Regions from separate parts of the Oceaniserpentilla sp. 4NH20-0058 genome, predicted to be linked through region 1. Evidence: predicted binding sites of a transcription regulator. Region 1 holds the regulator's gene; each other region holds the start of a gene.
What was found. The regulator sigma-54, encoded in region 1, starts transcription at its own class of promoters, with help from an activator protein. The targets are predictions, from matches to a motif close to TGGCACNNNNNTTGCTNT.
Positions count from the first base shown of each region.

Region 2: the regulator sigma-54 is predicted to act here: its motif matches at 1,908-1,925, upstream of nirB (nitrite reductase large subunit NirB).
Region 3: the regulator sigma-54 is predicted to act here: its motif matches at 3,032-3,049, upstream of ABWV45_RS10255 (HAD-IIB family hydrolase).

Region 1 is NZ_BAABWE010000002.1:53,121-61,247, reverse strand. It holds gene ptsN (PTS IIA-like nitrogen regulatory protein PtsN) at 1-294, opposite strand, end outside; gene hpf (ribosome hibernation-promoting factor, HPF/YfiA family) at 301-606, opposite strand; gene ABWV45_RS03440 (RNA polymerase factor sigma-54) at 713-2,212, opposite strand; gene lptB (LPS export ABC transporter ATP-binding protein) at 2,266-2,991, opposite strand; gene lptA (lipopolysaccharide transport periplasmic protein LptA) at 2,996-3,496, opposite strand; gene lptC (LPS export ABC transporter periplasmic protein LptC) at 3,477-4,037, opposite strand; gene ABWV45_RS03420 (KpsF/GutQ family sugar-phosphate isomerase) at 4,037-4,999, opposite strand; gene ABWV45_RS03415 (calcium/sodium antiporter) at 5,020-5,976, opposite strand; gene ABWV45_RS03410 (ABC transporter ATP-binding protein) at 6,124-6,933, shown strand; gene mlaE (lipid asymmetry maintenance ABC transporter permease subunit MlaE) at 6,926-7,708, shown strand; gene mlaD (outer membrane lipid asymmetry maintenance protein MlaD) at 7,721-8,127, shown strand, end outside.
Region 2 is NZ_BAABWE010000006.1:13,253-21,379, reverse strand. It holds gene ABWV45_RS09160 (alginate export family protein) at 1-567, shown strand, start outside; gene ABWV45_RS09155 (type IV pili methyl-accepting chemotaxis transducer N-terminal domain-containing protein) at 663-1,475, shown strand; gene nirB (nitrite reductase large subunit NirB) at 1,981-4,527, shown strand; gene nirD (nitrite reductase small subunit NirD) at 4,537-4,863, shown strand; gene ABWV45_RS09140 (NAD(P)/FAD-dependent oxidoreductase) at 5,152-6,399, shown strand; gene ABWV45_RS09135 (nitrate reductase) at 6,399-8,127, shown strand, end outside.
Region 3 is NZ_BAABWE010000007.1:34,226-42,352, forward strand. It holds gene ABWV45_RS10250 (glycosyltransferase family protein) at 1-1,226, opposite strand, end outside; gene ABWV45_RS10255 (HAD-IIB family hydrolase) at 1,219-2,982, opposite strand; gene ABWV45_RS10260 (Leu/Phe/Val dehydrogenase) at 3,442-4,488, shown strand; gene pdhA (pyruvate dehydrogenase (acetyl-transferring) E1 component subunit alpha) at 4,485-5,600, shown strand; gene ABWV45_RS10270 (alpha-ketoacid dehydrogenase subunit beta) at 5,615-6,625, shown strand; gene ABWV45_RS10275 (dihydrolipoamide acetyltransferase family protein) at 6,841-7,971, shown strand; gene ABWV45_RS10280 (flavin-containing monooxygenase) at 7,968-8,127, opposite strand, start outside.

The DNA.
Region 1 (8,127 bases):
GGGCTGACGATCAATGGCGTCATAGTCGATGGGCTCATCTAAAATAAATAGTGCGCCTACCGTGTCGATACATTCTTCTAAGCGAGAGTGGGGAATGGCGATGCCCTCTCCGATGCCGGTGCTTCCCAGCTTTTCTCTTGTAATGAGTCGTTCATAGATGTCATCAGCCTGAGCGTCCTCAATGTTGGATGCTAAAAACTGGCTAACATGCTGAATGAGTTTCTTTTTACTACTGCAGTGCGCACCCAATTGGGTGCGCTCAAGATTAAGAATATTTGAAATACTTGAAGTCATATTGAATCAGTGGTTATTTCCATGACGGTGATTAACCATCTTTTCTTTGTGCTTAAGCAGTTGGCGGTCTAGTTTATCCGTCATGCTGTCGATAGCGGTGTACATGTCTTCGCTATCTGCGTTGGCGTGTAAATCGGCGCCAGCAGCATGGATGGTGGCTTCTGCCTTTTGGGCGAGCTTTTCTACGGTCAGGGTGACTTGTACATTGGTTATGTTATCAAAGTGACGCTCAAGCTTTTCCACTTTAGACTGAACGTAATCCTTTAAGGATTGAGTCACTTCAACATGATGGCCGCTGATATTAATTTGCATAGATGGCTCCTACTGTCGGCACTCCAGTTCCAGAGTGCGTGAATATGCTGATAATCTAATAAATAGTTTATCGGCGAAAACTCGTTTATTCGCCATATACTAATGGCTAAACCAAGCGTTTCCGTTCGTTTGACGGTGGAATGTGCATCGCCTCACGGTACTTGGCTACAGTTCTACGTGCAACCTTGATGCCTTCTTCTTCTAACATGTTGGCAATTTTGCTGTCGCTTAAAGGCTTTTTAGCACTTTCGACTGAAATGAGCTTTTTAATCATAGCTCTAATTGCGGTTGATGAGCACTCTCCACCACTGGTGGTACTCACATGGCTAGAGAAAAAGTACTTCAACTCGAAAATACCGGCCGGTGTATGCATGTATTTTTGAGTGGTAACACGAGAAATGGTGGATTCATGCATGCCTACTGCCTCGGCAATGTCATGCAGAACCAAGGGTTTCATTGCTTCATCCCCTTGTTCTAAAAAGTCTTGTTGATACTCAACGATTTTCATGGCCACTTTAAGCAAGGTTTCGTTACGGCTTTGTAAGCTTTTAAGAAACCAGCGGGCTTCCTGTAAGTGATCCTTGATGAAATTGTTGTCTGCGCTGCTGTCAGCGCGCTTCACCATTGATGCGTAGTGGTCATTGATGCGCAATTTAGGGGCAATTTCAGGGTTTAATTCAACACGCCACTCACCTTTGATTTTACGAACCATAACATCAGGTATGACGTATTCGCTGGTTTGTGGATCAATTTGTGAGCCTGGGCGTGGATTTAATTCTTGTATGCCTCGAATAACCACTTTTAGCTCGTCTTCTTTGACTTTTAATTTACGCATAAGTGCTGCGTAATCTTTAGAGCCTAATAAGTCGATGTATTGATCGATTAAGGTTTGAGCTAATGGCAACCATGGTGTTTCAATGGGTAGTTGGCGCAGTTGCAGTGATAAGCATTCTTGTAAATCACGGGCACATACACCGCTAGGCTCAAATTGTTGGAGTAAATGTAATACGGCTTCTACTTCGTCTAGTTCAATTTCAAGCTCTGGGTTTAATGACCCAACAATGTCTTCAAGATCAACTTTTAAGTAGCCGTCATCGTCCACACCTTCAATGATGTTGATGGCAATTAGGTGATCGTTTTCTGACATAGGAGTTAGGTTAAGCTGCCATAATAGGTGATCACGTAGATCATCAGTACTGCCGTTTCGGCTATCCATGTCAAAATCATCACCAGATGATGAGCCTGAGTGGCTTTCTGTCATGGATGTAGGGGCAGCGGAGGCTTGCCAAGTATCGTCCCATTCACTGTCGGTAGACAGTTCGTCCGGAATGTTTTCATTCCAGTCATCGGCGGCGGTTGGCTCATCCGATTGGGTTTCTTCTACTGGTTGGGTAGTTTCTTGTTTGTCTTCACTTTGTGAGTTGATGTCTTGATTGGCATCGCCTTCAAACTCTTCATCTACATCGAGCAAAGGGTTTGAGTCCAGAGCGTTTTGAATTTCTTGCTGCAGATCTAGGGTAGAAAGCTGAAGTAAACGGATGGCCTGTTGCAGCTGAGGAGTCATGGTCAGCTGCTGACCCATTTTAAGTTGGAGCGAGGCTTTCATATAATACTGCTTAATCCCATGTCACTTTGACTTGTTACCCTGAATATACAAGATTACAACTTAAAGTCATCACCTAAATAAATATCTTTGACTTGCTGATTTGATAAAACATCTTCAGCAGAACCTTCTGCGATAATGTGACCATTACCCACGATATAAGCTTTCTCACAAATATCAAGGGTTTCTCGAACATTGTGGTCGGTTATCAGTACACCTAAACCGCGTTTCTTCAGTTGTTTTACGATACTTTTTATATCTCCCACTGATATGGGGTCAACCCCTGCAAAGGGTTCATCCAAAAGTATGAAGGATGGTTCTGCAGCAAGCGCACGAGCTATTTCAACACGGCGTCGTTCACCACCTGAAAGGGCCATGCCCAAGCTGTCTCGAATATGTTGGATGTGGAATTCATCTAACAGTTTTTCAAGTTTTTCCTTACGTTCAGTATGGCTCAATTCTTTGCGAGTTTCTAATATGGCCATAATATTATTTGCAACGGTTAACTTACGAAAAATTGATGCTTCTTGTGGTAAGTAGCCGATACCTTTTTGCGCGCGGCCATGCATAGGTAAATTGGTGATGTCGGTGTCGTCAATTAAAACACGGCCTTTATCTGAGGCAACTAAGTTGACGATCATGTAAAAACAGGTGGTTTTTCCCGCGCCATTTGGGCCAAGTAATCCAACAATCTGCCCACTTTCAATGGACATGGAAACGTCTTTAACAACTTGTCTTGGCCCGTAGCTTTTGGCTAAATTCTGAGCTTGCAATTTTGCCATGGATTTAGGATTCCTTGTCCTGTTTAGGCTGAATTACCATGTGAATACGGGTGTCTTCTTGTGGGCTTTCAGCTTTTACTTTTTGTTCGTTTATTGAATACACAATTTTCTCGCCTGAGAATACATTACCCTGTTTCTCTAAACCTGCATGTTTTAATAACGTTAATTGATCACTTTGTGTATTGTAAATAATGGTTTCACCGTAGGCTAAGGTTTTGCCGTCATCAGCATTTATTATTTGTTCATATCGAGCGGGGGTACCTTGGGCTATGATTTCTGAAATGCCATCAGGGCTGCGCTTGAGTGTGATTTTCTCGGCTTCAATATTCAATGAGCCTTGTTGCATTTTTACGTTACCGGAATAAATGACTTCCCCTTTTAGCTTATCTAAAGAAGCTTGGTCACTGGCGATCCGAATTTCTTGTTGGCGATCATCCGGTAGTGCCCAGCTTAACTGAGTTAATAGGAGTAAACTAAAAAATATTTTAAGGTGCTTTAGGTACATGGCGTCCTCTGACTTGCGACTTAAAATTAACCAGTTGTTTGTCTAATAAAATGGTCATTCCAATGGCGCTTAATTCGCTTGTATCGCTTTCAATTAGTACAGTTTGATCAGTGTCTGCGATCTTTTCTTGTAAGTCTATATTTAAGCTTTCGGTGGTTAGGCTAAAATCGTTTGCAGTAGATTGTAAGGGGACAATAATAACGTCCCCTTCTAACAATAGGTTTTGATCTTTTATCAGTTGACCATGGTTGCTCTTGATGCCCCATTTGGGAAGATTGTTTTCATGCAATAGCACGGCAGGAGCTTCAAGTAGGGTAATATCATCAGCAGGGTAGTGAGAGGCTTTGCGGGCAGCGATTTGTTGGATGAGGTTACCTTGTTCATCAAAAGACTCTGAGTTCAACCCCTCGATGATGTAATCAGGCTCTTGATCTGTTAAGGATTCGATTATAATTTCATCAGATGCATTTCGATCATCCAAGGTCATGTACGCCACGATGGCTAGTGCCGTTAAAATTGTGACGATATAACGCTTGCGCATTACAACACACCTGCTCTGAGTAGATCGTGCATATTAATCACACCAACCACCTTGCCAAGCTCCATGGCCACCAGTGCGTTGATCTTTTTTTCTTCCATTACTTGCAGTGCTTCTGCAGCCAGTTTTTCAGGGTCAATGGTGGTGCAGTTTTGGGTCATGGCGTTTTCTACTGGGGTTGTATGAAAGTCCACGTCTTTATCTAATGCTCGACGTAAGTCACCATCGGTAAAAATACCGGCAAGGGCACCGTCTTCATTGATGACGGTGGTCATGCCTAGGCCTTTTTGTGTTATTTCCATTAATGCATCCTTAATGGGAGTTCCTAGCGCTACTTTAGGTATTTGACCATTGGCATGCATAATAGTTTTTACTTTTAGTAATAATCGACGACCCAAGCTGCCACCAGGGTGGCTGAAGGCAAATTGCTCAGCGGTAAAGCCACGGGCTTCTAAAAGCGAGATAGCCAGTGCGTCCCCCATAACTAGGGTGACAGTGGTTGAAGAGGTTGGGGCTAAGTCTAATGGACAGGCTTCTTTATCAACACCTGTGTTTAAGTGACTATCAGCGGCTTGCGCTAAAGTAGATTGATCATTACCAGTCATGGCAATTAACGGTACATTTAAGCGCTTAATTAGAGGGATTAATGTGGTGACTTCGCTGGATTCCCCTGAATTAGAAAGGGCGATGACCACGTCATCCTCGGTGATCATGCCCATATCGCCATGGGCCGCTTCACCGGGGTGAACAAAAAAGCTTGGACTGCCTGTACTGGCCAGTGTGGCAGCCATTTTATTGCCAATATGGCCTGATTTTCCCATGCCGGTGACGACAATACGGCCTTTACAGTTTAATAATAACTCACAGGCTTTAGTGAACATGGCTTGATTAAGCTTGCCAAGCATGCCATCAACGGCATCTCGCTCGGCTTTAATGGTACGAACAGCTGAATCTATAAATTTCATAATAATTCTTATGTTTTAAATTAAGCTTGGAAAATTAATAGACCTAAATAACTAGCATAGGCCAATAACAAAATGCTACCTGCGCTGCGTCCGACACGGCCTTTACGACGAAAGCTGTAAATAAAAGCAATCAGTAATAAGGTTATGGCCAGCATGGCGCCATAATCTCGATACAGAACTTCTGAGCCAATATCGGTGCCGGCCACTAAACCCGGAATGGGCATCACTGCTAGTAAGTTAAATATGTTAGAGCCCACCACATTACCAATGGCAATGTCGTGATGGCCTTTTAATGCGCTGGCTACGCTGGCGGCTAATTCAGGTAGGCTAGTACCAATGGCAATAATGGTTAAACCAATGATTAGTTCACTGATGCCAAAATAACGGGCCACTTCCACTGCACCCCAAACAAGCAGTTTGGCGCTAATCATTAATGCCACTAATCCTATCACAAGCCACATTATACTTTTGGCAGTGGAGGTATGCTCAATAGCCTCTACTTCTTCTTCATCTAGGCCGCTAATTTCTTGTTCGTTGGTTTCGTTAAACAACCAAAATAGGGTGATCACTAAGCAGATCAACATGACAACCCCATCCCAAAAGCCAAGGTGCATGTCTTGAATCACGAGGCCTGCGATGACAGTGACAAGCAACAAAATAGGGATTTCTTTTTTCAGCATTCTGCCCTGAATGGGCAAGGGGGCGATTAAAGCGGTGATCCCTAAAACTAGGCCAACGTTGGTAATGTTGGAGCCCAAGGCGTTACCAATGGCTAAAATGCCCGAGCCATCTAAAGACGCGGTTGCACTGACAAAAATTTCCGGAGCACTGGTACCTAGCGACACAATCGTCATACCAATGAGTAGCGGAGACATGCCTAAGTGGCGAGCGGTGGCAGCAGCACCTAATACAAAGCGATCAGCACTCCATACTAGAACAATTAACCCAATTAAAATGGCAAGAGAGGCTAATAGCATCGATAACACCCATAAATATAAACAATCGGCGCATTCTACAGGCTTTTTGCGGCCTAACAAGGCTCTAGGTTGGTTGTGGAGTACTAAGATCCAGCTATGCTGAATACTAGGTGAAAGGATACGCAATTGAGAGCACAGGGTTTGGACATGTCTGATTCAACACAAAATTTTGTGCAACTGCAAAACATACACTTTAGTCGTGAAGGACGAGCCATATTCCACGATTTAAGCCTGACCATTCCAAAAGGGAAGGTGACGGTCATTCTAGGGCCAAGTGGAACGGGCAAAACCACACTTTTAAAATTGATGTGTGGACAGCTTAAGCCTGACTTGGGCTCAATCGTACTTGATAGTGATCATTTGGCCGATTTGAGTCGAAAAGCATTACTTAAAGTCAGGAAGCGGCTCAGCTTATTATTTCAAAGCGGCGCATTATTTACAGATATGTCGGTTTTCGACAATGTGGCGTTTCCATTAAGAGAGCACACAAAGTTATCTGAATCCATGGTTCGCGATTTAGTGCTGATTAGGCTTGAGTCTGTAGGATTAAGAGGCGCGGCTCAATTGATGCCCAGTGAATTATCCGGAGGCATGGCGCGAAGGGTAGCCCTTGCCAGAAGTCTTGCACTGGACCCAGAGTTAATTATGTACGACGAACCCTTCACCGGTCAGGACCCAATCTCAATGGGTGTTATCATGAAGCTTATTCGACAAGTACATGAAGACTTAAAGTTAACCACTGTTTTGGTGAGTCACGATGTACCAGAAGCCTTATCTCTTGCTGACCATGTCTATGTGCTTGCCAAAGGTGAGGTCGTAGCAAGCGGCAGCCCTGATCAGCTAAGTCAGTCGTCAGATCCATTTGTACAGCAGTTTTTATACGCTAAAGGTGATGCTGCTGTGCCTTTCCATTATCCCGCTGAACCTTTTGTAAATCAGGTAATGCAGCATGATTAGTTACATTATTAATCTTGGTGATAAGGCCCTTGGGTTGTGCCAAGCCCTTGGTCAATGGGGCGTATTTTTACTTAATATTTTAAACTGGGGTCGAGGTTTTAAAGGACCTTGTGGACGGTTAATAACACAGGTGTTTCATCTGGGGGTGCTGTCTTTACCCATTATATTAGTTGCAGGTGTATTTGTTGGAATGGTATTGGCCCTGCAGGGGTATTACATTTTAAGCAGCTATGGCTCCCAAGAAGTCATAGGGCAAATGGTGGCTTTATCTCTATTGCGTGAGTTTGGGCCTGTAATGAGCGCCTTGTTATTTGTAGGAAGAGCCGGCTCTGCGTTAACTGCAGAAATTGGCCTAATGAAAACCACTGAACAACTTTCAGCCATGGAGATCATGGGAGTAGACCCTTATCAACGCGTGTTTTCACCTCGTTTGTGGGCTGGGGTTATTAGTTTGCCGTTATTGACTATTTTATTCAGCTTACTTGGAATTTATGGCGGCGCATTTGTGGCGGTGGAAATACTGGGGATTTATGAAGGCTCTTATTGGGCGAATATGCAACATTCTGTGTTATTTGTGGATGATGTACTGAAAGGGGTGTTTAAGGCACTGGTATTTGCTTTTGTGTGTACTTGGATAGCCTTATTCCATGGCTGGAGGGCTGAACCAACTTCTCAAGGGGTGAGCTTGGCCACTACGGCAACCGTAGTACAAGGCTCTTTAGCTGTTTTAGGTCTAGACTTCGTATTAACGGCGGTCATGTTAGGTGGGTTTTAGGAGTGAGTGGCTATGCAAGGTAAGTCAGTGGAATTGATAGTGGGCATTTTTGTCATTGGGGCGATATTCGGCTTATTGGTACTGGCTTTGAATGTTAGTGGATTACGGTTTCAAGGGGATGACGACACCTACTATTTGTATGCCCGCTTTGAGAACTCATCCGGTTTGAGTGAGCGCGCTAAAGTTTCGCTTTCTGGTGTCATTGTTGGACGGGTGGTGGATATTCGTTTAGATACTGACAGCTATGTATCAGTGGTGAAAATGGCCATCGAAAAAGGGGTGCCTTTATCGCTGGATACCTCGGCATCAATCTTAACATCGGGCCTTCTGGGAGAAAAGTACATCGGGCTGAGTGTAGGTGCTGATGAGGAAAACTTATTAAGCGGTGATGTGATCGAGGATACCCAGTCAGCCATTGT
Region 2 (8,127 bases), on a different contig from region 1:
GCTGCTACTGGTGCAACCAACACAGGCGTAGATTTGGATACTTTTGGTATTCGAGCTGTAGGTAAAGCTTCAGGTTTTGGATATGAAGCGGAACTGGCAACACAAAATAAAACCACAGCCGCAGGTGGTGACTTCTCATCTCTGTACTACCATATTGCAGGCTCTAAAAAGATTGCAGATATAAAAGCCACTATAGGTATCGAAACATTCGGTAGCGATGATGGTGCCGCTGCATTTGGTACACCCCTAGGTACTAACCACAAATTCTATGGTTGGTCTGACACTTTCCTAACTGGTGCAGGTAATAACGGCATTCAAAACCTTTACGCTTCTGCTGTAACTAAAGTATCAGGTGTGAAATTAGTTGGGCAATATCATAACTTCACTTCTGTTGAAGGCAGTGACCCATTAGGTAATGAGTTTGGTTTTGTGGCAGCTAAAAAGTTTGGTCAATATGGTGCCAGCTTAAAAGTAGCCCACTATATTGCAAGTGATTTTGCTGAAAACCTTGCAAAGCCAAAAGTTGATACAACCAAAGTATGGCTAACCGCCACAGCTAAATTCTAGAACCTAACGCGGTAACATTGAAATGAGAGTGGCGCCTTGCGCCACTCTTCACTAAAAAGCAGTACCTTTTCCAAATCATTTAAAAGGATATTAGAATGAAAAGCTTCATTTTAATCATCGCATTAATCGCTAGCAGTTTTTCCATTCCAAGCTTTGCTGAAATCAACAGCTTATCTCAAGCTATTAACGAATCTGGTCGACTGCGTATGCTCAGCCAACGTATGGCTAAAGCGTATTTATTGAAAGCCATGGATATCCAACCTGAAAAAGCCCACGCACAATTTATTGCAAGCTTTAATAAGTTTGAAAATAACTTAAAAGATTTAACAGAATTCTCATCAATACATCTTGGCTCTCCAGCCGAAGTTGAAGCAACTCTTAAAGGCATAGAGATTCAGTGGTACCAATACAAATCTGAACTTAATAAAAACTCTAATGAGTTCACCGCTGAAAATATTCTCGTATTAAGTGATAATACATTAGCCGCCTGTGAAGCATTGGTAAAAGAGCTGGAAAAAACCGCAGAGCGAGACAGTGCTCGCTGGGTGAACATTTCTGGTCGTCAACGCATGTTGAGTCAACGCATAGCCAAGCTTTACAGTGCAATTAGCCTTTCTGGTAATGTGGCCCGCTATGATTCCGGCCTAAAACAAGCCATTCACGAATTTGACATTGCATTAGAAGAATTAATTCACAGCCCTGATAACACGCACTTTGTAAACCACAAATTGAGAAAGGTTTCGACTCAGTGGAATTTTTCAAAGCAAGGTTTTAAGATTTTAGATAAAGGCAATAGCACACCCTTAGTTATCTCTATGACAACCGAAAGTATTCTCAAACAAATGAATGATATTACGGCACTGTATGAGGAGATAGATAAAAACAAAAAGCTAAAGTCAGCAAGCTAATCCACTATTAGTACACTAAGTAAATATTCCAAGGGGTAAAAATAGGTAGACGCACCTTACAATGATTTTGAATGGTTATGCATCAATTAACACAAGCATATTATCAATATCATTTTCGTCATTACCTACCCCGAGGAGTTTCTAGCTCAATTAAACGACATTACGGCGCTCTAATAGAATATGGGCACAAGTATAAAATCCAGTTAATTCAATGGGCTTGTGCGCTCATTATTGTAAAAAACTCAGATGCACCTAAATCAACACCCTCACCTAACCCCATGATCTAGGCGCGCCCGTGCGCACCACAAAAAAGCAGACGCAATCACACCACATGCACCACCGCAGAACACAAACATCTAATATCTTCAATCCGGTGCGTGGTATTTGTACCAAATCCAGATAAAACCCTTATAAATCAACAAGATAAGCTATTGGCACGAGCATTGCTAAATAAAAACAAATTACAAAACTTAGCCCGCCACATAAATACGGCTTGGAGAGAGAAATGACTAACAAACAAAACCTCATCGTGATTGGTAACGGCATGGTGGGCCACAAATTTTTAGAAAGTTTAGTTGATTTAGAACAGGCTCAAAATTATGACATCACTGTTCTTTGTGAAGAGCCTCGTCCTGCTTATGACCGAGTGTACTTATCATCTTATTTCTCAGGTAAAGCAGCCGAAGACTTAAGCTTAGTAAGCGAAGGGTTCTTTGAGCAAAACAACATCAACATTAAACTAAATAGCAAAGCCGAACACATTGACCGTCAAGGCAAAACCGTTACTACTGAAAAAGGTGAAATCCTAAGCTACGACAAATTAATCTTAGCAACGGGTTCTTATCCGTTTGTGCCGCCTGTACCCGGCCATGAGCGTGAAAACTGTCTGGTATACAGAACAATCGAAGATTTAGAAGCCATCACAGCCGGCGCTAAAGGCTCTAAAGTGGGTGTGGTTGTAGGTGGTGGTCTTCTCGGCTTAGAAGCAGCAAAAGCACTGAAAGACTTAGGTCTAGAAACTCACGTTGTAGAATTTGCCCCTCGCCTAATGGCTGTACAAGTAGACGAAGCCGGTGGCAACCTGCTAAAAACCAAAATCCAAGAATTAGGTGTGCGTGTGCATACCAACAAAAACACACAAAACATCACCGACGGCGACAGCCACAAACATAAAATGGAATTTGCCGATGGTGAAAGCCTAGAAACCGATTTGATTTTATTCAGCGCCGGTATTCGTCCTCAAGATGCCATTGCTCGTCGCTGTGATATTGAACTTGGTCCTCGTGGTGGTATTCAAATTAATAACCACTGCCAAACCTCTGATGAAAACATCTACGCAATTGGTGAGTGTGCATTATGGGGTGGCATGATCTACGGCCTAGTAGCACCAGGTTACAACATGGCTAAAGTGGCTGCGCAGCACTTATCTCAAAGTGGCGATGCTACTTTTGAAGGTGCTGACATGAGCACCAAACTAAAATTAATGGGTGTAGATGTAGCCTCCATCGGTGATTGCCATGCACGCACTAAAGGGGCTCTTAGCTACGCCTACACAGATGAAGTAAACCAAGTTTATAAAAAAATCGTAGTAAGCGAAGACAAAAAACACCTGTTAGGTGCCGTCATGATTGGCGATGCTGAGGATTACGGCAACCTTCTACAACTAGCACTAAATAAAATTGAATTACCAAAAACGCCAGAAGCTCTGATCCTGCCTTCTCTGGATGGTGCAGAAAAACCAACATTAGGTGTGGATGCCTTACCAGATACAGCGCAAATTTGTTCATGTAACGACGTATCAAAAGGGGCTATTTGTTGCAGCGTACAAGACGGCGCACAAACCATAGGGGATGTAAAAGCCGCCACCGCAGCAGCAACGGCATGTGGTGGTTGTACCGCTCTTGTGACACAGGTTATGAACGCCGAGCTGACTAACCTTGGTGTAGAAGTCAACACAGACATCTGTGAACACTTTGCTTACACCCGTCAGGACCTATACAACATTATTCGCATCGAAGGCATTCAATCGTTTGCGGAACTATTGGAAAAACACGGTAAAGGTCATGGTTGTGAAATTTGTAAGCCACTTGCCGGCTCCATCTTCGCCTCTGTTTATAACGAATACGTTCTAGCCGATAAAAACATTGGTCTACAAGACACCAATGACATCTTCCTAGGTAACATGCAAAAAGATGGTACTTACTCTGTGGTGCCGCGTATGGCTGGTGGTGAAGTTACACCAGAAGGTTTAATCACCATTGGTCAAATTGCAAAAGATTACGGCTTATACACCAAATTAACCGGCGGTCAGCGTGTGGATATGTTTGGTGCTCAGCTTCATCAACTACCGGATATCTGGAAGCGTTTAATCGATGCTGGTTTTGAAACGGGACACGCCTATGGTAAATCATTGCGTACCGTTAAATCGTGCGTGGGCTCAACTTGGTGTCGTTTTGGTGTTGATGACTCCGTTGGCTTGGCCATTGAATTAGAAAACCGCTACAAGGGTTTACGTGCGCCGCATAAAATAAAATTTGCGGTCTCTGGTTGTACCCGTGAATGCGCCGAAGCTCAATCGAAAGACGTGGGTGTGATCGCCACCGAAAAAGGTTGGAACTTATATGTGTGCGGTAACGGTGGTATGAAGCCTCGTCACACAGACCTATTAGCAATAGATTTAGATAAAGAAACCTTGGTGAAATACATCGATCGCTTCTTAATGTTCTATGTGAAAACCGCCGACCGCTTACAACGTACCAGTGTATGGATGGATAACCTTGAAGGCGGCTTAGACTACCTGAAAGAAGTAGTACTTGAAGACAGCCTAGGCATGGCTGAAGAGCTTGAATCACAAATGAATGCGGTTGTAGGTACTTACCAGTGCGAGTGGAAAACCACCATTGAATCACCAGAAAAACTAAAACGCTTTAGCCACTTCATCAATGCAGATAAAACCGATGAGAATCTGCAATATGTGAAAGAACGTGGACAACTTCGCCCTGCTACTGAAGAAGAGCGAATGAAAAAAGAAAACTTAATCGCCATCAGCTAAGGATTGATCATGAGTAATTATATCGACGTATGCGCCCTAAATGACATCAACCTAGATACTGGTGTATGTGCTTTAATCAATGACCAGCAAGTGGCGATTTTTCGCCCTGCTGCCTCAGGCACTGTATTTGCCATCAGCAACTTTGATCCTATCGGTAAAGCCAACGTGCTAAGCCGTGGCTTAATCAGTGATATCAAAGGCCGCTTAACCGTGGCCAGCCCCCTATACAAACAGCACTACTGCCTAGACACAGGCGAGTGCTTAGAAGATGAAACAGTCAGCGTAACTGCCTACCCAACTAAGGTAGAAGGTAATCGCGTACTGGTGGCTGTTTAACAGCCACACCACCGACTTAAACAATGTGGCATTTTACCAAAGCCCTTTGGGTAAACCGTAAAATTAAGCATCGCTTAAGATAGAGACCCTTTGGGCCATCGTACGCCTAAGACGATGGCCCCTTTTTTTATCTGATACTTGGTAGGTTACGTTAACATCTTCACCCTTATTAAATTTGTATTGTGTCTAATAACCTCTGTTTCACAATATATGAAGTAAATAAATAGAACTAAAAGTTACGGTATGAGGTTTGCTATACTCAGCTGTCACACATATTAAAGTGAGCATATGAAAGCCAATTTAGTATTAATCGGCAATGGCATGGCCGGAGCCAAATTGCTTGAAGAGCTGATGAAATCATGCCCTGAGCAATATAACATCACGGTATTTGGCAATGAGCCCTATGGCAACTACAACCGCATCATGTTATCCCCATTACTAGCGGGGGAAAAATCATTAACTGAAATCATGATTTTTGATCGACAGTGGTATCAAGACAATGGCATTACGCTACATGCTGGTGAAGAAAAAGCCGTCGTAGAAATTAATCGCATTCATAAAACCGTTATCGCAAAAGATGGCACACAAGCGCCTTACGACAAACTCATTATCGCCACCGGTTCAAAACCTTTTATATTACCCATCGAAGGCAACCAACTAAACGGCGTCATGAGTTTTCGCGATATCAGTGACGTGGAAAAAATGATTTCAGCCACCAAAACCAAGCGTAAAGCGGTGGTTATTGGTGCAGGCTTATTAGGTTTAGAAGCCGCCATGGGATTAAGCGGACGAGGCATGGATGTAACCGTTGTACACAATAACGCCGTACCATTAAACCGCCAGCTCGATCAAGAAGCAGGCCAGCTGCTTACAGAAGAACTCTCTTCGAGAGGCTTATCCTTTAAAATGAATGCTAATACCAAAGCCATTTTAGGTAATCCGCAAGGTGATGTAACATCCATCGTATTTGAAGATGGCTCCGCACTAGAAACGGATTTAGTTATCATGGCCATAGGTATTCGCCCCAACATACAACTGGCGCAAGAAGCAGGCATATACTGCGAAAAAGGCATTGTTGTATCTGACACATTACAAACTTACGACCCAAGTATTTATGCACTAGGTGAATGTATTCAACACCGCGGCGGCACATTTGGTTTAGTTGCCCCGCTTTATGATCAAGCCAATGTACTGGCCAATCATTTTAGTGAACATGGCGTAGCACAATTTCAAAGCCTGCCCACGGCCACTAAATTAAAAGTAACTGGCATTAACTTATTTTCGGTAGGCAACTTTTTGGGCACCGAAAAGAGTGAATTCCTATATTATCGAGATAAGCAAAAACAAATATACAAAAAGTTAGTCATTGAAAACAACCGAATAATTGGTGCCGTCATGTACGGTGAAACCGCTGAAGGCAGCTTCTATAACGAGCTGTTAGATAACAAAACAGATTTAACTGAAATTCGCCCATACCTAATGTTTGGCCGAGCACTATGTGAAGAACAAGCGAAATTTCAGCAAGGTGAGCACTAATGGAAATGATTACCTCCTCATCAGCTGATGAACAAACCACAGTTTCGACGACTTGCGCTTACTGCGGAGTGGGTTGTGGTATTGAAGCAAAAATCAATCACACCACTCGTCAAGTTGAAATTCAAGGCCTTACAAACCACCCTGCTAATCACGGTCGCTTGTGCTCAAAAGGCAGCGCACTGGGTCACACCGTCGGTTTAAATGAGCGCCTATTAGAACCGCACATTAATAATCAAATCGCTACTTGGGATAACGCCTTAGATACCGTTGCGCAAGGTTTCAAAAAAATCATAGAAGAACACGGCCCAGACTCCGTTGCATTTTATGTGTCAGGTCAGCTACTCACTGAAGACTATTACGCTGCAAACAAATTAATGAAAGGCTACATTGGTAGCGCCAATATCGACACCAACAGCCGCCTATGTATGTCGTCTTCTGTGGTGGGGCACAAACGTGCATTTGGTTTAGATACCGTACCCGGTTGCTATGAAGACTTTGAAAAAGCCGAACTCATTACCTTGGTGGGCAGCAATACCGCTTGGTGCCACCCGGTTTTATTTCAGCGCATCAAAGCCTATAAAGAAGCCAACCCCAATGTAAAAGTAGTGGTGATCGACCCCCGTCGCACGCAAACTTGTGACATTGCTGATTTACATTTACCCATTAACTTAGGTTCAGACGTTTGGTTATTTAACGGTCTGTTAAATCATTTACATCAGCACAATAAAATTAATCACGAATACGTAGAGCAACACTGTGATGGGCTTGAGGCCGCACTTGAGCAAGCCGAAAAAAGCTCAAGTGATATTCAAAATTTAAGTACCATTTTGGGTGTCAGTCCTGACGATCTAACTCAATTTTATAATTGGTTTAGTGACACTGAAAAAAGCGTCAGCTTGTATAGCCAAGGAGTCAATCAATCCACCTCGGGCACAGATAAGGTCAACAGCATATTAAACTGCCACCTTGCCACTGGGCGAATAGGTAAAGAAGGTATGGGACCGTTTTCCATAACTGGTCAACCCAATGCCATGGGTGGCCGAGAAGTAGGCGGTCTTGCCAACACCCTAGCCTGTCACATGGATTTTAATGAAAGCAATATTGATCGCGTACAACGATTTTGGAATGCGCCAAACATGGCCACTAAAAATGGCTATATGGCTGTGGATTTATTCAACGCCATTGAAACGGGCAAAGTAAAAGCAGTTTGGATCATGGCCACCAATCCAGCGGTCAGTTTACCTAATGCAGATCAAGTGAAACGCGCATTAAAAAAATGCGAATTAGTTGTAGTCAGTGACAACATTGCCGATACCGACACCATGCGCTTGGCTCATGTTAAATTACCCGCCGCCCCTTGGAGCGAAAAAGACGGCACCGTCACCAACAGTGAACGCCGCATCAGCCGCCAGCGTGGTTTACTTCCCTTAGCGGGCAATACCAAACCGGATTGGTGGATCATCAGTGAAGTGGCCAAACGCATGGGGTTTGAGCAAGCGTTTAACTACACAACGGGCACCGACATTTTCAAAGAATACGCAGCCCTTTCCGGCTTTGAAAACTCAAGTGAATATAAATTACGTGATTTTGATATTTCTAAATTGCAAAATATCACGCAAGAAGAATACGACAACTTACAGCCATTCCAATGGCCACTGAATAGCGAAAACCCAAATGGTAAGGCCCGCTTCTTTGCTGATGGCGGATTCTTTACGCCTAATCGCAAAG
Region 3 (8,127 bases), on a different contig from region 1:
TGTGAAGTAAATTCTTTATTATCTTCTTCTACGGCTTCATATAGTCGCTCAAAAATATCGGGTACAGCACTTTGCACACGGTTCCAGCTTGGAATGAATGGGGTTTCCATAGGGTTGTCTAAGAAGCGCTTACCAGCATCCATGATATTTTTAGCAAACATTTCTACTGCTTTTTCTTCTTGGTGAATATCAAATTTTAAACCATTCATAATGGCATCATTTCGGTAAGTTTCCACAAAATCTAAAGCAATACGGAAATAACTGGCTTTGACTGTTCTGAATGTTTCTTCATTGAAGACAGTGCCTTTGGTCGCTAGTTTTCTGAACAAAGCTTTTGCAATATCAATGGACATTTTTGATAGCCCAGCTTGTTGATCACTTAACGATAGATCTTGGTGCTTGTGGTCGTATACCTTGGCAATGTCTACTTGGCATAAACGATTGTTTGCATAGTTTCTATGCATTTCAGATAGCACGCCAATTTCTAGCCCCCAATCACTTGGAATGCGAATATCATTTAACACATCTCGTCTAAATGAAAATTCACCGGCTAGTGGGTAGCGGAAGCTATCCATATAATTTAGATATTCGTCATTATCTTTGACAACGGATTTAAGCGCTCTTAGTAATGGTGTGACGAGTAATCGACTAACTCGCCCATTTAGTTTTCCATCAGCAATACGGGCGTAATAACCTTTACAGAATTCATAATTAAATTGAGGATTAGCAACAGGGTAGACTAAGCGGGCGAGTAACTCACTATTGTAGGTGACTATGTCACAATCGTGCAGTGCGATGGATTCTGTTTTACCAGATGCTAAAATGTAACCCATGCAGTACCACACATTTCGGCCTTTCCCCATTTCTTTTGGCGCTAACCCTAATTGTTGTAACTCAGCGTCTAATGCTTTTAATCGTGGGCCATCATTCCAAAGTACTCTGTGGTGTTGAGGCAGATCAGAGAAAAACTTTAATGCATGTTTGTATTGCTCTTCATCTGCGCGATCTAAACCAATGACGATTTCGCTTAAATAAGGTATGTGTTTTATCTGATCAATAATTTTTGGTAATGCCTCACCTTCAAGTTCAGAAAATAAAGATGGTAAAAGCAAGCCTATTGGTCGTTGTTTACTGAATGAAACCAGATCGTTCTCTAAATCTGCAATGTGGCGATCCGTTAAATTATGCAGTGTCGTAATGATGCCATTCTGATAAAAATCAGCCATGGAGTTCCCCTGTTACTGGTGATGTTTCATGATCAAAAAGATCATCTAAAATATGATGTACACCTTGTCCCCATCCGATAGGGCCAAAATCATCTGAAATATAAATATGATCAACCCGTGATAATACGGGTATATCGTGAACCGGTGAGCGAATAATCAGCGCATAGTCAGCCATGTCGAGCATTTGTATATCATTATGGCTATCACCAATGGCGATGCTCGAATAGGGTGTGCTATGCATTTGTTGAAATGTATTGCTAAGCCATATTAACGCTTTTCCTTTATTCGCATCACCACAAATATGAATGAAGCGGCCTCCTTGTAATATGGTGGCACCTTTATCAGTGATGGTATTTATGAATCTTGATTTTTCAACTTCATCACCTTGCCATAAAATGGGCTCACCAAATTGCCGCTGTGCTGCTAATTGTGATTGTTCTAGTGATAATCCTGTGGCATTTGCAATATCGTCTAGTGTCATACTTGAGAATGATTGAAATAACCCTTCAAACTCACTGCGTACAGAATTTAATATTTTCATCCAGTGAGCATGGGGGTTAACAAAATGTTTTACCCAGTATTTTCCAACCACTTCGGTATCAGCGGGTTGCTCAGCAAAATATCCAATGGGAATAAAAACAGCGGCACCATTTTCAATTATAAAAGGGTGGTGATTATTCAATACTCGGCGAAGTTGCTCTATTTCATGTTGTGTTTTACTGCTGCAAGGCATAACAGCAATGGAATTTTGCTGGCAAAACTCTAACGTGCTGATTGCTGCATCATGGGAGTATGTATGGTGATCGAGTAATGAGCCATCAAGGTCAGTAAAAATCAGTGCGTTTACATTTAACGGATTAAACCCATTGGCCTTAACCCGTGCCTCAATTTTTCTATTACTGTTTAATTTGAAAACATATTCAGCCGTGTTTGGTAGTGTATTTAACACGTGCTCAGTGATGCGTTGGTAGTGCTGAATAAAACGTTCGATGGCTTCAGGTGACATAGTTCGAGCCTTATTCGCATCACCTAAGCTGGCTATGAGTTTTTCTTCTTGTTCTAGTCGCCATTTGAATACACATTGGAAGCTAGGTGCTTGCAACATGACGGTACAATCAAAACGATCAAATAGTGTTTGATATTGCTCAGTTAATTGCAAATTAACGTAGCTGCGCCAGATGGCATCTTTATCTTCATTGGTTTCCAGTGAGTTAACCGGAGCCTTAAGCTCCTCCGCTTGCTGAGCAATAGCACCCACGCACCAGCCTTCAAAAATGATAATGTCTGGTGCTTGTGTCACTTCACTCCATTGTGATTGCTCGTAGCGATCATCTATGGCTTTGTTGAATCTCGGAATAAAGGTACTTTCTGGTCCATTGTGGTGCACCAGTGCATTCAATGTTTCATTGGCGAGCGAAACATCATGGGTTCCCGGCACACCTCGAGTTTCCAATAGGGGGTGTATTGAGTTTGCTAGCTGTTTTCGCTCATCGCGACGGTAATAAAAGTCATCCAATGATAATGTGACAGCATTTAGCTTGTATTTTCTCTCTAAAATTTCAACCAGTAGCTCAGAGAGCGTACTCTTTCCTGAACCTTGCGCACCGTTAATGCCCACTATAATTGACTGTTGTTTATTTTGGTGCAGATTGGCCAATTCTTGTGCTAAAGGCACAAAATATTCTATGGCTTGAGCGGTAAATTCACTGCCTAAGGTATGTTTTTGTATGAATTCGCTCAGATCTAGTTGGCTCATTTTGTTATAAATGCCTGTATTAATTGAGGTTTTACTGGCTAATTTATATGGAGCAATTTCTGTGCCCTAAAAATGGGAGGTGAACTTTCTTTTTAGGTGCGCCCATAATACAAAGGAACTTGAATGAGCAGTGTGTTGTATCAAAACTACAGTTTTGTGAAGCTTACCCTAAAGATGCTGCTATTGTTTTACAAATCATGAATGATACGTATTTTAGGGAAGGGCCTGTGCTACAGGTTAGATATGGGTAAAGGGTTACTTCCCCCTCGCTTTATGGTCATCTTGATATTCTTTGTAAATCTTATAATTCTCTGCTTAGAAGTATTTCATTTGTATGGCCGTTTTTGCCGTACTTTTCCGGTTTATTTTAGCTAAACTCAAAGTATCCCCAAAAGGGATACACAGCTAACCCTGTTACTTTTTACATGTTGTCGTAAGCCTCACAAGGGAGATCGACTGATGTTTTCATCTATGCACGCCCATTCTGTGCAAGAGCTGCACTTTTGCCAGAAAGAATCTCTTAATGCTGTTGTGGCATTACATAATCTACGTTTAGGCCCCGCACTGGGTGGTTGTCGCTTCATTGAATACAGCAGTGAGCAAGATGCCATTGAAGATGCCATGCGTTTAGCAAAAGGCATGACTTACAAAGCAGCCTTAGCTCGCGTGCCTCATGGGGGTGGTAAAGCGGTCATTATGAAACCCCAAGGGGAGTTTGATCGTGAGCATTTATTCAAATTATTTGGCCAATTTGTAGAAACACTGGGTGGAAGATACATCAGTGCGATGGACAGTGGTACGCAAGTGAGTGATATGGATGTCATGCGCGCACAAACCACATTTGTCAGCAGCTCTAGCAATATTGGAGACCCTTCACCTTCAACTGCCTATGGCATGTTATTGGGGGTTGAATGCGCAGTTCGGTTTAAAATGAACCAATCACTTTCTGGGGTTACAGTCGCAATTCAAGGGTTAGGGCATGTAGGGTTTGCGCTAGCAGATCACCTACATAAAGCAGGATGCAAACTTATTGTATGTGATGTGGATGAGCAAAAAACACAGTTAGCCCAGCAGTTGTTCAACGCAAAAGTGGTTTCAGTTGATGATATCTACTCTCAGGTTTGTGATGTGTATAGCCCCTGTGGATTAGGTGGTGCCATTAATGCGGAAACCGTCGGAAAACTCAATTGTAAAATCATCGCCGGATGTGCAAATAATCAATTGGCCCAAGATGAACTTGCTTTAACACTTCATGACATGGGCATTTTATACGCGCCCGATTATGTGATTAATAGTGGGGGGCTAGTGTTTGCGTCTTCTTGTTTTCGAGGTATGGGCCATAAAGAAATCGAAAGGGAAATTCATAAACTCAAAGACACCCTCAATAAAATCTTTGTGCTTTCTAAACAAAAAAATGCACCGTGTAACTTTATTGCTAACGAAATGGCCGAACAAATATTGTATGGCTCAAACCAACATCGTGATTGGATTCAGGAGGCAGTATGAAAGCACTAAATCAACCGTATGTAGCCGAGCAAGGCCACTCCCATTTTATGGATTTTAGTCTGCAGAAAATTCAATTTTTAGATGCTGAAGGCAATTGGCTAAGCGAGCGTCCTGACTTTGCCAGTGATGAATGGCTGGTGCAATCGTATAAAAACATGGTGCGCACTCGCGTGTTTGATTCAAAAGCCATTGCATTACAGCGTACAGGGCAAATGGGCACATATCCATCGAGCCTAGGGCAAGAAGCATTTGGTGTGGCCATTGGAATGTCACTGCAAAAAGACGATGTATTTGTGCCGTATTATCGTGATCATGGAGCCCATTTACTGCGTGGCCATGAAATGAGTGACCTACTTTTATATTGGGGCGGCGATGAACGTGGTTCGGCCAAAGGGCCTCAGCAAGACTTCCCTGTTTGCGTGCCTATCGCCACTCAAATTACCCATGCTGCAGGCGCAGCCGCTGCCCTTAGAATTAAAAACCAAGACCAACTCGCCGTAACGACCATAGGGGATGGTGGTACCTCGAAAGGGGATTTTTTTGAAGCGTTAAATGTAGCGGGGGCGTGGCAATTACCCATGGTGGTGTTAGTGAATAATAACCAATACGCCATATCGGTTCCGCGGGAAATTCAATGCGGCGCGCCCACTCTTGCGCAAAAAGCCATTGGAGCGGGTATTTATGGCGTGCAAGTGGATGGTAATGATGTGTTAGCTATTTACCAAGCCATGTTAGAGGCTCGTCAGCGTGCCCAACAACACAAAGGGGCCACATTAATCGAAGCCATGAGCTATCGCTTGTGTGATCACACCACGGCAGATGATGCTTCTCGTTATCGTCCTAATGAAGAAGTAAAAGAAGCGTGGAAAAACGAACCCATCAAGCGCCTGCAAAATGCGTTAGTGAATTTAAAACTATGGGATAGCGAAAAAGAACAATCATGGCAAAGCCAATGTGGTGACGAAGTAGATAAAGCCGTTGAAACGTATTTAAAAACGGAAAAAGACACACCAGAAAGTATGTTCGATTACCTCTATCAAGATTGGCCAGAGGTTATGAATGAACAACTGGATTTATTGGCGGATAAACTATCCCGTCAATCGTCTTACTAAGGTGGAGGTAGATAATGTCTGTTGCTAACAATATGAATCAATCAAAACCAGTTGACAGTGTTTTACTCGAAGCGGTTAACCTTGCGCTGCATTATGAAATGGACCATGACGAATCTGTGGTCGTGCTTGGTGAAGACGTAGGCACCAATGGCGGAGTGTTTCGTGCAACCACAGGATTAAAAGAAAAATTCGGATTTAAACGGGTAATGGATACGCCGTTAGCCGAAGCACTTATCTCTGGTATGACCGTAGGCATGGCTTCACAGGGCTTAAAGCCTGTGGCCGAAATTCAGTTTATGGGTTTCATATTTCCTGCGTTTGAGCATTTATTTTGTCATGCTGCTCGTTTACGTAATCGCACCCGTGGTCGTATGAGTTGCCCAATGGTATTACGTGCGCCCTATGGCGGCGGCATACATGCGCCTGAACACCATAGCGAAAGTACCGAAGCACTCATTGCACACACACCGGGTATTCGTGTGGTGATTCCATCCTCCCCAGCACGGGCTTATGGTTTGCTGTTAGCGGCCATTCGTAATCCTGACCCTGTGGTGTTTTTAGAGCCAAAGCGGATTTATCGTGGTAGCAAACAAACCATTAATAACAATGGAGAAGCATTACCATTAGATACCTGTTTTACCTTGCGCCAAGGCACAGACGTGAGCTTAATTAGTTGGGGAGCGTGCATTGCAGACACGTTAGAAGCGGCGGATAAACTGGCTGAAAAAGGGATTTCAGCAGAAGTGATTGATGTGGCCACCATTAAACCTTTGGACATGCGCACTATAATCGCATCGGTTGTGAGCACTGGCCGTTGTGTCATTGTCCATGAAGCGGCCCGCTCATTTGGTGTTGGTGCAGAAATCGCCGCACAAATAAGTGAAAAATGTTTTTTAAATTTATTGTCACCCGTACAAAGAGTAACAGGCTTTGATACGCACATGCCGTATTTTAAAAACGAGCATTATTATTTGCCTAACAGTAATGACATCGTAGCGGCGGTGGATAAGTGTTTTAAAGAGTAAGGCAGGAGTTTGGGGTAATGTATGTAAGATGTGGAATATGGACTGGGAGATGAGAGATGCCCTCCAGCAAAGTGTTGAATAAATCAGCCACGAAGTGACCTTGTCAAAAATTAATGTATTAGAGATATGTAGGATGGGTTAGGCCTGAGTCACATGAATGCCGTAACCCATCAAAAAGCATGAACCAATAAAAATTTTCAATAAAAGGAAGCCTAATGAAATATTTTAAATTACCTGATTTAGGTGAAGGTTTAAGCGAAGCCGAAATTGTTGAATGGCATGTAAAAGTAGGCGACAGCATAAAAGAAGATCAGCTTATGGTCAGTGTAGAAACCGCCAAAGCCATTGTTGAAGTACCTTCTCCCCAATCCGGTGTGATTTGTGCGTTGTTTGGAGAAGCAGGGGATGTGGTACACATAGGCGAGCCGTTAGTAGAATACGAAGGAGAGAAAGACGACTCTGGTACAGTGGTTGGTGACTTATCGTTAGGTGCAAAACAAGAAAGCAAAGATGACTTCATAGTTGGCAGTGCCCATAACCAACAGAATCAAGCAGCTATCAAAGCCACTCCTAGTGTTCGAGCCTTGGCTAAACGGCTTGAGGTTGATTTAACTCATGTTAAGGCCACAGGTGAAGACGGTCGAATCACCGCAAATGATATAGAAAAAGCAGCGCAGCTGAACTCTGATAAAGGCCATAGTGAATCCCTAAAAGGGGTACGTAAAGCCATGGCAAAAAACATGGCCGCCTCCCATGCGCAAGTCGTGCCTGTAACATTACATGATGATGTGGATGTTCACGCTTGGTTCACAAGCGACAATCCACAGCAAGACATAACCATGCGTTTGGTTCACGCCATTGCAGTTGCATGTGAAGCTGAGCCTAGTATGAATGTGTGGTTTGATGGGGAACAACTATCAAGACGATTATTAACACAGATTGATTTAGGCATAGCAGTGGATACCGGACAAGGTCTGTTTGTACCGGTACTTAGAAATATCTCTAAACGCAGTTTAGACGATTTACGTGAAGGGTTAGATGCGCTACGAGCGGCAGTGAAAAGCCGAAAAATCCCCCCACAAGAAATGCAAGGTGCCACCATTACTCTAAGTAACTTTGGTACTCTAGCGGGTAAACATGCTAATCCGGTTGTATTGCCGCCTCAGGTGACGATAGTGGGTGCAGGAGGCATAAGAGACGAAGTGGTGGCGTTTGAAAGGCAGCCCGTGGTGCATGCCATATTGCCGTTATCTGTGACGTTTGATCACCGTGCCGTCACCGGCGGTGAAGCAGCACGTTTTTTAAAAGCCATGATGGATGATTTAGCAAAAGCCAGTGTGGATTAACTGGCTTTGGTTAAATCAGTTTGCTGAGCGGTTTGGTTTTTTGTATAAAATTTCACGATACCATCTTCAATTGGGTCGTGAGTCAGAGTTTGTTTGTCCACTTCGTATTTATTTAAAACACGCCAAGGGTGGTTAGCACCTTGTTTTGGTAGAACA